DNA from 3 places in the Pseudoalteromonas sp. APAL1 genome. Region 1 is predicted to be linked to each of the others. Evidence: predicted binding sites of a transcription regulator. Region 1 holds the regulator's gene; each other region holds the start of a gene.
What was found. The regulator FliA, encoded in region 1, starts transcription of late flagellar genes. The targets are predictions, from matches to a motif close to CTAAAGNTNNNNNNNNNNNNGCCGATA.
Positions count from the first base shown of each region.

Region 2: pomA (flagellar motor protein PomA) is a predicted target of FliA. The motif match lies at 2,008-2,034, and genes of this name have one in related genera.
Region 3: L1264_RS18890 (DUF5610 domain-containing protein) is a predicted target of FliA. The motif match lies at 1,704-1,730, and genes of this name have one in related genera.

Region 1 covers NZ_JAKGAW010000001.1:82,128-86,661, reverse strand. The annotation lists gene flhF (flagellar biosynthesis protein FlhF) at 1-361, shown strand, start outside; gene L1264_RS00405 (MinD/ParA family ATP-binding protein) at 354-1,214, shown strand; gene L1264_RS00400 (RNA polymerase sigma factor FliA) at 1,241-1,951, shown strand; gene cheY (chemotaxis response regulator CheY) at 1,992-2,375, shown strand; gene L1264_RS00390 (protein phosphatase CheZ) at 2,393-3,160, shown strand; gene L1264_RS00385 (chemotaxis protein CheA) at 3,176-4,534, shown strand, end outside.
Region 2 covers NZ_JAKGAW010000034.1:4,941-9,474, reverse strand. The annotation lists gene dxs (1-deoxy-D-xylulose-5-phosphate synthase) at 1-601, opposite strand, end outside; gene ispA ((2E,6E)-farnesyl diphosphate synthase) at 691-1,578, opposite strand; gene L1264_RS15405 (exodeoxyribonuclease VII small subunit) at 1,583-1,825, opposite strand; gene pomA (flagellar motor protein PomA) at 2,097-2,864, shown strand; gene L1264_RS15395 (flagellar motor protein MotB) at 2,868-3,791, shown strand; gene L1264_RS15390 (hypothetical protein) at 3,921-4,397, shown strand; gene L1264_RS15385 (DNA topoisomerase III) at 4,464-4,534, shown strand, end outside.
Region 3 covers NZ_JAKGAW010000055.1:19,569-24,102, reverse strand. The annotation lists gene murI (glutamate racemase) at 1-489, opposite strand, end outside; gene L1264_RS18890 (DUF5610 domain-containing protein) at 556-1,674, opposite strand; gene trmA (tRNA (uridine(54)-C5)-methyltransferase TrmA) at 1,839-2,936, shown strand; gene L1264_RS18880 (DUF523 domain-containing protein) at 2,939-3,394, opposite strand; gene L1264_RS18875 (thiol:disulfide interchange protein DsbA/DsbL) at 3,452-4,090, opposite strand; gene L1264_RS18870 (thiol:disulfide interchange protein DsbA/DsbL) at 4,109-4,534, opposite strand, start outside.

The DNA.
Region 1 (4,534 bases):
ACTTAATACCTTAATGCGTAATCAGCGAGTTGATATTCGTAGTTATTTAGTGTTGAGTGCTACAGCACAAATTAATGTGCTACAAGAAACCGTAAGACACTTTAAAAAGGTTCAGCTAAGTGGCTGTATCTTCACTAAATTGGATGAATCGTTGAGTTTAGGTGAGATTATTAGCATAGCGATTCAAAATCGCCTGCCAATAGGGTATCTTACTAATGGTCAGCGTGTTCCAGAAGATATTCGCGTAGCGAATGCTGAAAAACTAGTGAAAAAAGCTGAACAATTGTATTTAAAACGAGCAAAAGCACAACATTCACGACGTCAAGCAGTAGCGTCGAACACAGTAGGGATGTATGATTAACACAGTATTAGATCAAGCAAGCGGCCTGCGCAAAATGAATCAAAATAATAATAGTGGCGTTAAAGTTATCGCTGTTACTGGCGGCAAAGGTGGTGTGGGAAAAACGAATGTATCACTCAACACTGCAATTGCATTAGGTCAGCAAGGAAACCGCGTATTAGTATTGGATGCCGATTTAGGGTTGGCAAACTGCGACGTGATGCTTGGTTTACGTGTTGAACGTAATTTATCTCATGTTTTATCTGGCGAATGTGAGCTTGATGAAATTCTTGTAGAAGGCCCTGCTGGTATTAAAATTGTGCCAGCAACGTCTGGCTCGCAAAGCATGGTGGAGTTAACTCCTTCTGAGCATGCTGGCCTTATTCGCGCTTTTAGCGAATTAAACACCGAGTTTGATATTTTAATTGTCGATACCGCCGCAGGTATTTCGGACATGGTATTAAGCTTTTCACGTGCAGCACAAGATGTCGTTGTGGTTGTATGTGATGAACCTACCTCAATTACAGATGCCTACGCGCTTATTAAAGTGTTAAGCCGAGAGCATGGTGTATATAAATTTAAAATTGTTGCCAACATGGTGCGTAGCATGCGTGAAGGGCAAGAATTATTTGCTAAACTTTCAAAAGTAACGGATCGTTTTTTAGATGTTTCTATGGAATTAGTCGCAACGATTCCCTATGACGAAAATATGCGTAAATCTACGCGACGTCAAAAGGTTATCGTTGAGTTATTTCCAAACTCACCAGCAGCGGTGGCGTTTAAAACATTAGCAACGAAAGCAGTTAAGTGGCCGATCCCTAACCAACCGTCTGGTCACTTAGAATTTTTTATTGAGAAACTAGTAAACGGCTAACTATGACAACATCGGTGAATAAAGCGATGGGATATCAATCAGCACAGAATTTAAATGCGATTGTTGAAAAGCACGCCTCTTTAGTCAAAAAAGTGGCGTGTCATTTGATTGCTCGTTTACCTGCTAGTGTTCAGCTCGATGATTTAATTCAGTCAGGCATGATCGGCCTTATTGAGGCGTCAAAAAACTTCGACGCTAGTAAAGGTGCAAGTTTTGAAACCTTTGCAGGTATCAGAATTCGCGGTGCAATGCTTGATGAAATCCGTCGAGGCGATTGGGCACCACGCTCTGTGCATCGAAATGCACGTCTAGTCGCAGAAACAATTGCTGAATTAGAAAGTACCTTAAACCGCGAGCCCAAAGACACAGAAGTTGCTGAAAAACTTGATATTACACTAGATGAGTACCATCATATTCTACATGACGTTAATTCTAGTAAAGTATTAGGTATCGAGGATTTAGGTGTAGATGAAGACGTAATAACACCAATGGGTCATGATTTAGCACTAGACAAACCGTTTAATAACGTTAAAAATGAGCGGTTTAACCAGTCTCTATTAACGGCTATCCAATCGTTACCAGAAAGAGATGCCCTTGTTTTGTCTTTGTATTACAACGATGAAATGAACTTGAAAGAAATAGGACACATACTCGATGTTAGCGAGTCGCGTGTGAGTCAAATACATGGTCAGGCGATGATTAAGCTCAAAGCAAAAATCAATGACTGGATTAATTAGTAGTAAGTAAATATAGGTTCAAACCTCACCGGAGGATGTTTTGGATAAAAACATGAAGATTCTTGTTGTTGACGATTTTTCTACAATGAGACGTATCATTAAAAATCTATTAAGGGATTTAGGTTTTACCAATGTGCAGGAAGCTGATGATGGTTCAACAGCATTACCAATGCTACAAAATCAAGAATTTGATTTTGTTGTAACAGATTGGAATATGCCTGGCATGCAAGGTATTGATTTGTTACGTGCTATACGTGCCGATGATAGCCTTAAACACATTCCTGTTTTAATGGTAACAGCTGAAGCGAAAAAAGAACAAATTGTTGCTGCTGCTCAAGCAGGTGTTAATGGCTACATTGTTAAACCATTTACTGCTGCGACACTTAAAACCAAATTGGAAAAAGTGTTTGAACGTTTAGGTTAATCTAAGGGGAGAGGCTTATGTCAGCACCTGCTGCGCCTCATATAAGTTTAGAGCAAGCTCGTCAACTTGTTGAGTATCTTGAAAAAGGTGAACAAGAGAAGGCAGATAAGCTAATTCTTGAAGCCGCATCAAAAGAACAATCAGAGTTGTTTGCCGAAGTCGGTAAATTGACGCGTCAACTGCATGAAGCGTTAAAGAACTTTGATCTTGATACTCGTCTCGCCGATTTAACTACCGATGCGATACCCGACGCTAAACAGCGATTAAACTATGTCATGGAAATGACAGAAAATGCAGCAAATAAAACCATGGATGCTGTTGAGGCAAGTTTACCTATTGCACAACAACTTGCTGATGAAATTGCAACAATCAAGCCCACGTGGGATCGATTGATGAACCGAGAAATTGAGCTTGGTGAGTTTAAAACCTTATGCCATAGCTTAGATAAGTTCATGAACAACTCTCATACTAAAACTGATGAATTACAAGGCTTGATGACCAATGTGCTTATGGCACAAGACTACCAAGATTTAACTGGTCAGGTAATTCGCCGTGTTATTGAACTAGTACGAGAAGTTGAAGACAGTTTAATTAATCTCTTAACTGTATTCGGCAGTCAAGAAGATGGTCAGCAAAAACAAGAAAAACAGGCCACAGAACAAGCACCTGCAACAAGCGATACGCTAGCAGGTCCTGAAGGGCCAATTATTGATGCAGAGTCACGTGATGATGTTGTCTCAGGACAAGATGAAGTTGATGACCTATTATCAAGTTTGGGCTTCTAAGAGGAGAGTAACTGCATGAGCTTTGAAGTCGATGAAGATATTTTACAGGATTTCCTTGTTGAAGCAGGGGAAATTCTAGAGCTTTTGTCAGAACAATTGGTTCAGCTTGAGAACAACCCAGAAGACAAAGACTTACTTAACGCAATTTTTAGAGGTTTCCACACTGTAAAAGGTGGGGCAGGTTTCTTGAGTATGACAGAGCTTGTTGACGCTTGTCATGGTGCAGAAAATGTCTTCGATTTACTTCGCCAAGGTGTGCGTAGTGTAACACCTGAATTAATGGATGTTATTCTTCAAGCTCTTGATACCATCAACGAAATGTTCTCAACTATTCAAAATCGTGAGCAACCAGAGCCTGCCGATCCTGCTCTACTTGATGTACTTCATAAGTTAAGTCAGCCACCAACAGCAGAAGAGCTTGCAGGAGAAGACACAAGTGTTATTGAAGACACAACCCCTGCACCTGAAGAGCCAGTAGTAGAAGAACCTGTTGTTGATACTGCTGATGTAACAGCCGACATAAACACTGATAATATTGATGAAAGCGACCCGTTTGCTTTTGATATGCTATTTGATGGTGGTGGTTTAGCCCAAGAGAGTGCTTCACAGAATATTGATGAAATCACTGAAGACGAATTTGAAAGTTTACTTGATGAGTTACATGGTAAAGGTCAAGGACCTGCAGCTGCAACTCTCGATTCAAGCAGCAATGATAGTGATGACATTACCGACGATGAGTTTGATAGCTTATTAGACGAACTTCATGGTGTGGGCAGTTTTGGTGAAGTTAAACAACCCGATACCCCTCAACCTGAAGCTCCAAAACCTGCTGCTCCTAGCACCACCACTGTAAGTAGTGATGGTGATGACGAGATCAGTGATGATGAATTTGAAGCATTACTTGACGAATTACATGGCAAAGGGAGTGCACCAAAGTCACTTGAAAGCACCCCAACAGCCGCACCGAACGTAGAGCCAGAGAAACCAACGCAAGCAGAGAAACCTGTTGCTAAAGCTGCGCCACAACAAGCTGCACCGAGTAAACCAGCAGCACCAAGTAAAGCGACTCCTGCACCAGCTAAAGCGCCTGAGTCTGCTGCTGCACCGAAAAAAGCGCCGCCACCTCAGGCCGAAACCACTGTACGTGTTGATACAAAACGCCTAGATGAAATTATGAACATGGTGGGCGAGCTTGTATTAGTGCGCAATCGATTAGTGAGCCTTGCTAATAACACAAACAGTGAGTCAATGGGCAAAGCTATTTCAAACCTTGATGTGGTTACAGCAGACTTGCAAGGTGCGGTAATGAAAACCCGCATGCAACCAATTAAAAAGGTATTTGGTCGCTTCCCTCGCGTAGTACGAGACTTAGCA
Region 2 (4,534 bases), on a different contig from region 1:
ACAAAATACGTGCAAAGTGGTTGTTTAGGGCACCTACGTTTTCTGAAATCGACATTTCATTATCGTTTAAGATAATTAACACGTTAGGGTTTACATCGCCCATGTGGTTCATCGCTTCAAATGCCATACCAGCAGTAATTGCGCCATCGCCAATAACAGCAACCGTTTTACGATCTTTACCTTCTTTTTCAGCGGCAATAGCCATGCCGAGCGCTGCAGAAATAGAAGTACTTGAATGACCAACACTGAAGGTGTCGTAAGGGCTTTCTTCACGGAATGGGAAAGGGTGTAAACCGTCTTTTTGACGGATAGTATGCATTTGGTCACGGCGACCCGTTAAGATTTTGTGCGGGTATGCTTGATGACCCACATCCCATACTAAACGATCTTCAGGGGTGTTATAGACATAATGAAGGGCCACTGTTAACTCAACAGTACCTAAACCTGATGCTAAATGACCACTACTTTGCGAAACTGAATTAAGCAGGTATTCGCGTAACTCTTTACTAAACGCAGGTAACTTATCTTGCGCAATATCACGCAGTTGTGCTGGTTCGTCAACCAAACTTAATAATGGATACTTGCTACTATCAAGTGTCATGATTTTATATACATCCTTCGCTAACCAGAGTGCATTATAGCCCATTGCTGCTCTGATTTTTTAGTTATTTTGTCTTTCTTTTTTAGACGTTAATAATTACGCTCAACAATATAGCTAGCAAGGCTTGCCAGCTCGCGGGTGTCGTAATCAATAGCCTCAAGTGCTTTATGAGCCCGAGCCAATAAGTCTTGTGCTTTTTGCTTAGCGCCTGCCATACCTAATAATGCAGGGTAGGTCGCTTTATTGGCCGCAATATCTGAACCTTGCGGTTTGCCTAACGTTTCGGTGTCTGCCTCTACATCGAGAATATCGTCCTGTACCTGAAAAGCCAGACCAATTGCTTGACCAAACAAATTAAGCTGCTTTAACGTTTGCTCATCACATTGCGGCGCGGCCAAAGCCCCCAAGGTAATTGCACAGTTGAGTAATGCGCCAGTTTTAAGTTGATGAATACGTTCTAGTTCTTCGACTGTAATTGCTTTATCAGTAGCTTCAATATCAAGTGCCTGACCACCTACCATACCCTCTATACCTGAGGCTTTGCTTAACGAGGCGATCATTCTTACCTGTTGTGTCGTAGGTACTGCAAACTGATGGTTAGCAATTAAATCAAATGCTAATGTTTGAAGAGCATCACCGGCGAGAATAGCTTGCGCTTCACCATAAACAATATGACAAGTAGGGCGGCCACGTCTTAAGTCATCATCATCCATTGCTGGTAGGTCATCATGAACTAATGAGTAGCTATGAATACACTCAATAGCAGCGGCAAGAATATCAAGGTCAGCTTTGTCAGCTCCCATCATGCGGCCCGTCGCATAAACGAGGTAAGGACGTAAGCGCTTACCACCATTTAAAACGCCGTAATGAGTGGCTTCTTTAATGGTTTTTTCAGTGTTTAGTGGCAGTTCGAAATAGCGATTTAAATGTGCTTCAACGTCTTCTCGAGCGCGTTGTAATTGTTCTTTTAATTGCACTTAATTAGTCCAAGTTTGAGTCAAAGTTGCTAAGAGGAGCTTGGCTATCGTTACCCATTAATATGGCCACTTTTTGTTCGGCTTGTTGTAATTTTCCAGATGAGGCATTCGCAAGCGCTATACCACGCTCAAACTGTTTTAGCGATTGTTCTAAAGACAGTTCACCTTGCTCCATTTGTGCAACAATCTTAGATAATTCATCCAGTGCTTCTTCAAAACTCAAGTTTTCTGGTTTCTTTGTTGCCATAGTGGCCTCGATAGCTAATAGAAAGTGAGGCCAATTTTAGGGGGAATGCTAAACTAGGTCAAAGAATGATGTGTTTTTTTGCGCATAAAAGGAAATCAATATGCTATTTTTACGGTTTTAGAAGTAGCGGCAACTTGTAGCTTAAAAATCTTACATTAAAATAAAATTAATTCATTTAATGATTTAAGTAATTCAATTGCTTGCCGATAAGCAGTTAATAATAAAAATTTGATGCCGTTGGTGTCGTGTATTTGTTCCTCTGGAGGGGTATGTGGATTTAGCAACCATAATAGGTATTCTTGGTGCCATAGGCTTAATTGCTATGTCGATGGTATTAAGTAGTGACGGCCAAGTTGCAATGTTTTATAACACGCCTTCGGTGGTCATTGTATTTGGTGGTTCGATTTTTATCGTGTTATCGAACTTCACTATGGGGCAGTTTTTGGGCATTGGTAAGGTCGCTGCAAAAGCCTTTATGTTCAAAATTGAATCGCCAGAAGAATTAATTGAAAAAGCAGTAGAATTAGCTGACTCAGCACGTAAAGGTGGTTTCTTAGCATTAGAAGAAGCCGAAATCCCTAATGGCTTTATGCGCAAAGGGGTTGATATGTTAGTGGATGGTCATGATGCTGATGTAGTTCGTGCCACACTGCAAAAAGATATTTCCCTCACCGCTACTCGCCATGAACTTGGTGCAGGTTTATTTAAGTCGCTTGCCGATATCGCTCCTGCGATGGGGATGATAGGCACGCTAATTGGCTTGGTTGCAATGTTATCTAACATGGATGACCCAAAAGCAATTGGTCCTGCAATGGCTGTAGCTCTTTTAACAACACTTTATGGTGCTTTTTTGGCAAACGTTGTTGCAATTCCAATTCAGGTAAAACTAGAGCTGCGTAAAGATGAAGAAGCCCTCAACCAACGTTTAATTCTTGATGCGGTACTGGGTATTCAAGATGGTCAAAACCCGAAAGTAATTGAAGGCATCTTGAAAAACTATTTAGCTGAATCAAAACGTAAAGTCGATACCGAGGAGTAGGGCATGTCAGATCAAGAGTGCAAATGTCCACCTCCGGGGTTACCTGCCTGGATGGGAACCTTCGCAGATTTAATGTCGCTATTAATGTGCTTCTTTGTACTCTTGCTTGCTTTCTCGGAAATGGATGTTCTTAAATTTAAGCAGATAGCAGGTTCAATGAAGTTTGCTTTTGGTGTACAAAATAAAATTGAAGTAAAAGATATTCCAAAAGGGACCTCGGTCATTGCAATGGAGTTCACTCCGGGCAAACCTGAACCTACTCCTATCGAGACAATTCAACAACAAACCGTAGAGATGACACAACAAATGCTCGAGTTTCAGGCTGGTGATGAAAGCTCTGCAGGTGGTCGTCAAGAACAGCGTGGTAATAAGCGTGGTGGGGAATCACAAAGCACTGCTCAGCAACAAGCAATGGAGCAGTCAATTTCTGCAGCAGATCAAGAGCAAACGAATGAGCTTGTGAAGAAAATTGCCCAACAGCTTGAGCAGCAAATTATGGATGGCGCGATTGAACTTGAGTCACTAGGTCAGCAAATTATCATTCGCATTCGTGAGAATGGTTCATTCCCTTCAGGCAGTGCTTTCTTACAGCCTAGGTTTAAACCTATCATTCGTGATATTGCTACGCTGTTAAAAGATGTGCCGGGTGAAATAACCGTGTCAGGGCATACAGATGATTTCCAAGTATCGAATGAGCTTTATACAAACAATTGGGATTTGTCGTCAAAACGTGCTGTTGCAGTTGCTAGCGAAATGGAAAAGGCCCCCGGTTTTGATAAATCTCGTATGATGGTTGTAGGTCACGCAGAAACAAGGCCACTTGTACCGAATGTTACCGATGAAGATCGTAGGCGTAACCGACGAGTCGAGATCTCTATTATGCAAGGTAAGGCGCATGAATCTGAGCCTATTGATGTGAGGCAATAAATCAATTAAAGTGAAACTTCATTAACAGATGTAATGGAGTATACAAATGAAAAAAGTTGATAAATATAGCTATATGCCAGGCAATGGTGATGGCGGTGATGACGATAAAACTGATTAAGGCGCTACATTTTGCCTGACTGGTTTGTAGAAATTAGAGTTATCTTAAGCAATAGCTGGGTGTTCATTTTGAGCCCAGCTATTATTATTTTTTATCTTCGTAAAGATTGGCCTGCTTTTTATTTCTCTGTTATTACTGCTGCTTTTTTCCTTTATGGAACTCTTATTTATTCTGCTTTAAAAGAATTTGATGACATTTATATCTGGCGCTATGTAGTCTGGGCTTTTAATGATATTGCTTGGATGGCAATCATTGCTTATTTAGGTATTAAAGACAAAGTCTACTTATGGCAAAGTGTGTTGGGACAACTTGTTGTTATTATGGCGCCAATTTTACAACTGTTCCGTTTGGTCGACCGCCATCTTTGGGATTTATCATACAGTACCTACATGTATAAGACCCTGCTACCGCTAATCAATATTGGTACTGTGGTCGTTTGTTACCTACCACTTATCTATCTCTTTACTCGACGAAGTCAGCAAGCTTAAGCGATTCCTAAGTTAAAAATCCTGTGCTAGACTACTGTTTATAAAAACAGTATTTAGTGTTGCTTTATGAAACTTTACATTGCCGAAAAACCCTCCCTAGCACGGGCCATTGCAGATGCGCTGCCAAAACCACAGAA
Region 3 (4,534 bases), on a different contig from region 1:
TGCTTCATTAAGTATCTGCGTATGAAATAGTGCTTCTGCAATTTCCACAAGCGTCGTTGAACCATATAAGCTGACTCGAGTGCCTTGGCTATGAGTACTAATTAAGTTTGCAGTATAGCGGCTCTTGGTTGTTGATGGGGTTGCCAATAACCCGATATGTTTACTTTTACTTATAGCGCACGCAGGCTTGATCGCTGGCACTACACCAACAACTTCTATATTAGTATAAGGTCGAATTGCCTCTAAGGCTGATGTTGAAGCGGTGTTACAGGCTATTACTAGTATATCTACCTGCAGCGCTCTACTTTCTATAAAGCAAAGTAAAGCAAGTAAGCGGTCAATAATGGTTTGTTGGCCTTGAGAACCATAAGGTAATAATGCATTATCCATGAAATAGCTATAATCAGCATTTGGGATCAATGCTTGGATCTGTTCAAGTACAGTGGTTCCACCTATACCTGAATCAAACACCATAATATGGACTGACAAACTGCTTACCTCGGATCATCAAAGGCCAGCAGTTTGCCATGCAGTTTTAGAAAAAGAAAGTTGCGGTTATGAGTCTTGCTCAGAAGCTGAACGCAACTTGTTCATTTGCTCGAACATTGCTTTGGTATAATCAACTAACTTACTGACTTCCTCTTTGTCTTGATTCAACCATTGTAAGATACCAGCTAGTTCATTTTGCAAACCTATGTCGCCGGCTTTATTAAATGCCTGTTTTAGGTCGTCATTAAACGGCGCTATTTTCTCGGCGACTTCTTTTTCAGGAGCTGGTTTATATTCTTCATAGCCTTTTATCGCAGCCACTGTTTTGGTTTGTTTCAGATCCATCGTAAAGCCAACGAGTTGTTCATTACCTAAGTTCAACTCTTTCGCTTGTTCAAAGGCTTCTTCTAATGAACCAGAGAAGAATGTCTCACTGACACTTTGCAAGTCTTCCATCAATTCATTGATGGCTTGCTGCTCTTGCTCATTTAAATCGCCATTGACTGTCATCGAAAATGACAAGTCGCGTGATTGCGAAGATTCACTAACAAACGCTTCGTTATCGCCATTTTTACTGTAGCTACTTGCCGATTTACTTTCATAGGCATCTGCAAAGCTAATACTTACTTCATCACCTTCAGCCGTTGTAAAAGTGTATTCTGCGTTATTACTTAAACTAAGGTATTGAGCTTGGCTTACTGAAACTGCGTTCGGTTTAGGGTTGAATAAATCATCTTCTAGCTCATCTATACCTTTATAGATGCCTTCTTTAGATTTTTCGATGCCTTCTTTTATATCATCATTAAGAATGCCTGACTCTTTGAGCTCATCATACGCATCGTCGATACCCATTTGCACACCTTTGCGTGCATCACCTAGCATGCCTTTGAGTTTTTCATCATCAGCACCATCGGCTTTTGCTTTGCGAAGTGCGCCGCCAACAAAGTCGAGTACGTTTTTAACGATCTCTTCAAAATCAAATAGCGGTTTATCTTTTTTCTCTTCAGCTTTAGGTAAGCCAAGAGCTGCAGCTAGTTTATCATCAAGAACTTTTGCTGCCAGCTCTCGCCCGCGTTGCTGATAACTGTCTTGACGATTTTGAATGACAGGCTGCTGCAGTGCCTGTTTGCCATTGTATTTATTCACATTTGTATTAGGTATATAGCCTAGATTGCCAATTTTCATGATCCGACTCCATGTTATGGTTATCTCATTATCGGCCAAAAACCACATAACTTAAGTTTTTTGTATAAAAAAACGACACTAAAATAAATAACAAAACTAGACAAATCCTCAGCGCTCCCTACAATAGCGCCGTTATAAAGCTAAGAGATAAAAGGTAATCAGCCATGGCGGTTATAAAAATTGATACAACTCAATACGATGCACAATTGAGTGAGAAAGAGCAGCGCATCACTAACCAGTTTCGACGTTTTGGAGTCGAAAAATTAGAGGTGTTTGGCTCTGATCCTATTCATTACCGCCAACGTGCAGAGTTTCGTGTATGGCATGAGGGTGAAGACTTATTTCACATCATGTTTGATCAGCAAACCAAAGAGAAAATTCGTGTTGATGAGTTTGACCCTGCAGCACCTTTAGTCGGTGAAGTGATGCAAGCCATGATCGAAAACTTAAAGGGCAGCGAAATTCTGCGCCGTAAGTTATTTCAAATTGATTACCTTTCTAGCCTAAGTGGTGAAATCCTCGTTAGCTTGTTATATCACAAACAATTAGATGAGCAGTGGTTACAAGCAATTAAAGAGCTGAAAACAAAATTAAGCGCACAGTTTAAAATTGATTTTATTGGCCGTGCGCGTAAGCAAAAAGAAGTGATTGGTAACGATTACGTCATTGAGCGTCTTAATGTAAACGGTAAAGAATTAATTTATCAACAAGTCGAAAATAGCTTTACGCAACCGAATGCGAAAGTGAATATCAAGATGCTAGAGTGGGCACAAGCACTATGCCAGCCACTTAGCAATGACTTACTGGAGCTATACTGCGGGAATGGTAATTTCTCAATTGCCCTTGCGGGTTCATTCGACCGGGTATTAGCCACAGAGATTTCAAAATCATCGGTTTACTCAGCGCAATACAATATCGCGCAGAATAAAGTTGAGAACTTAGATATCATTCGTATGTCGAGTGAAGAGTTTACTCAAGCGATGAAAGGCGAGCGTACTTTCTCTCGTTTAGATGGCATTGACCTGACAAGCTATAACTGCCAAACAATCTTAGTAGATCCACCACGCGCAGGCATGGACACGCTAACGTGTGACTTAGTTGCTAACTACGACAATATTATTTATATCTCGTGTAATCCAGACACCCTTGAGCGTGACCTTGATCACCTATGTAAAACCCATGAAGTAAAACGTTTTGCGATCTTCGATCAATTCCCTTATACCCACCACATCGAATCAGGTGTGTTTTTGCAACGCAAATAAAATCATTTCTCTGCCAGCGCAGCAAATAGCGCTGGCAACTGCTGCTCGCTGTAGACTGCTATATTATTCTCGGTTAACAGCTTTGCAGTTAATCCCATGCCTGAAATTTTCTTTCCAGAATGACTACCATCGTAAATAGTATTGCGACCGCATGAAGGACTTGATTCTTTTAATAACGCATAACGAATGCCCTGCTTTTGACAAAGCTTAAGTGCTTGTTCTGCGCCGTAAGCAAATTGTACAGTTACATCCTGCGAATCTTTGGTAAGTACTCTTCCTGCTTTTATTTCTGCAGGCGGTCTTGGCGTGGGCAGCCCACCAGCTACTTCAGGACAGAATCCGATGAGCCTTCCCTGCTGTTTGAGTGTTTCTAAGCCTGGATGAAGTAAATTTTGCGATTGCCCATCATAACGAACAGGGTTTCCTAATAAACAACTTGAAACTAATAATTTTTGCATGTGCTGTACCAACAAAAAAGCTCCGCGAACGGAGCTTTTATTTTAATTAAGCTAAGCTTACTTATCTGCTAGGTAATTAATTAAACCAGCCATGCTTTTGGCATCGCTAATACCTGAGTCTGCACCTAAGATTAAACGGTATTTACCGTTAACAATAAAGGTTGGAACGCCTTTTAAAGCACCTTTTTGTTGATAGTACTCTTGATCACGTGCCATTTTAGACGCCATCGTGCGTACAGAAAAACTGTTGTAGTACTTATCAAAGTCTTCTGCTGTTACACCTTGTGAAACGAAGATGTCTTTCATATCAGCTAATTCATTAATGCGTGCACGCTTGGTATGAATATGGTTAAAGATAGCAGCTATAATCGCCTCTTTTTGTGGAAGGACGGCAGCAGCAGCCATAGATTGCGCTAAAATAGTTTGAATTTCTGGGTCACGAGGACCAACAAAATTCACTGAACTTTTCTTAAAAGTGATTTTTTTGTCTAATAACGGCTTTAGTTCTTTTACAACCGGTTCAAAGTTATTACACGCGGGGCAATAAAATGAAAAGAACTCTTTTACTTCTGGCTTTTTAGAAGCGCGTGCATCAATTGTTTCATAATGCTTCCCTTCTTCGTATTGCGCTGCCGTTGCATTAGCCGCTAAACCTAGCGTCATAGCCATTAATGCAGCCTTTACTAACTTGATCATTACTTCATCACTCCAACATTATTGTTTTAATAAAAATGCGACTAACTCATCAAGCATCTGTTGGCTCTTGATGGTATTTAAATTAATTTTATATTTATCATTAACGATAAAAGTAGGTACGCCTGTTAATGCGCCCATCTCTGAGTACTGCTGTTGCTTGTCACGCATTGCCTTCTCTGCGCTGATCACTGGCATACTCGCAATATCAGTATCAAACACGTCACTTGTAATACCGTTAGTGGCCAGTAATGCTTTAACATCTTTTAGGTCTTGAAGCAGTACACGTTGCTTGTGGATGCTATTAAAAATTTGGTCAGCAACTTGTTCGCCTTTACCATGCTGTTTAGCAATTAGGTAAGCATAACTTAGGTTACTTTGTGTTTGCTTTGAAACACCACCTAAAAAGTTAACATGGCTTTTTACAAACTCTGTGCCTTCTGGCAA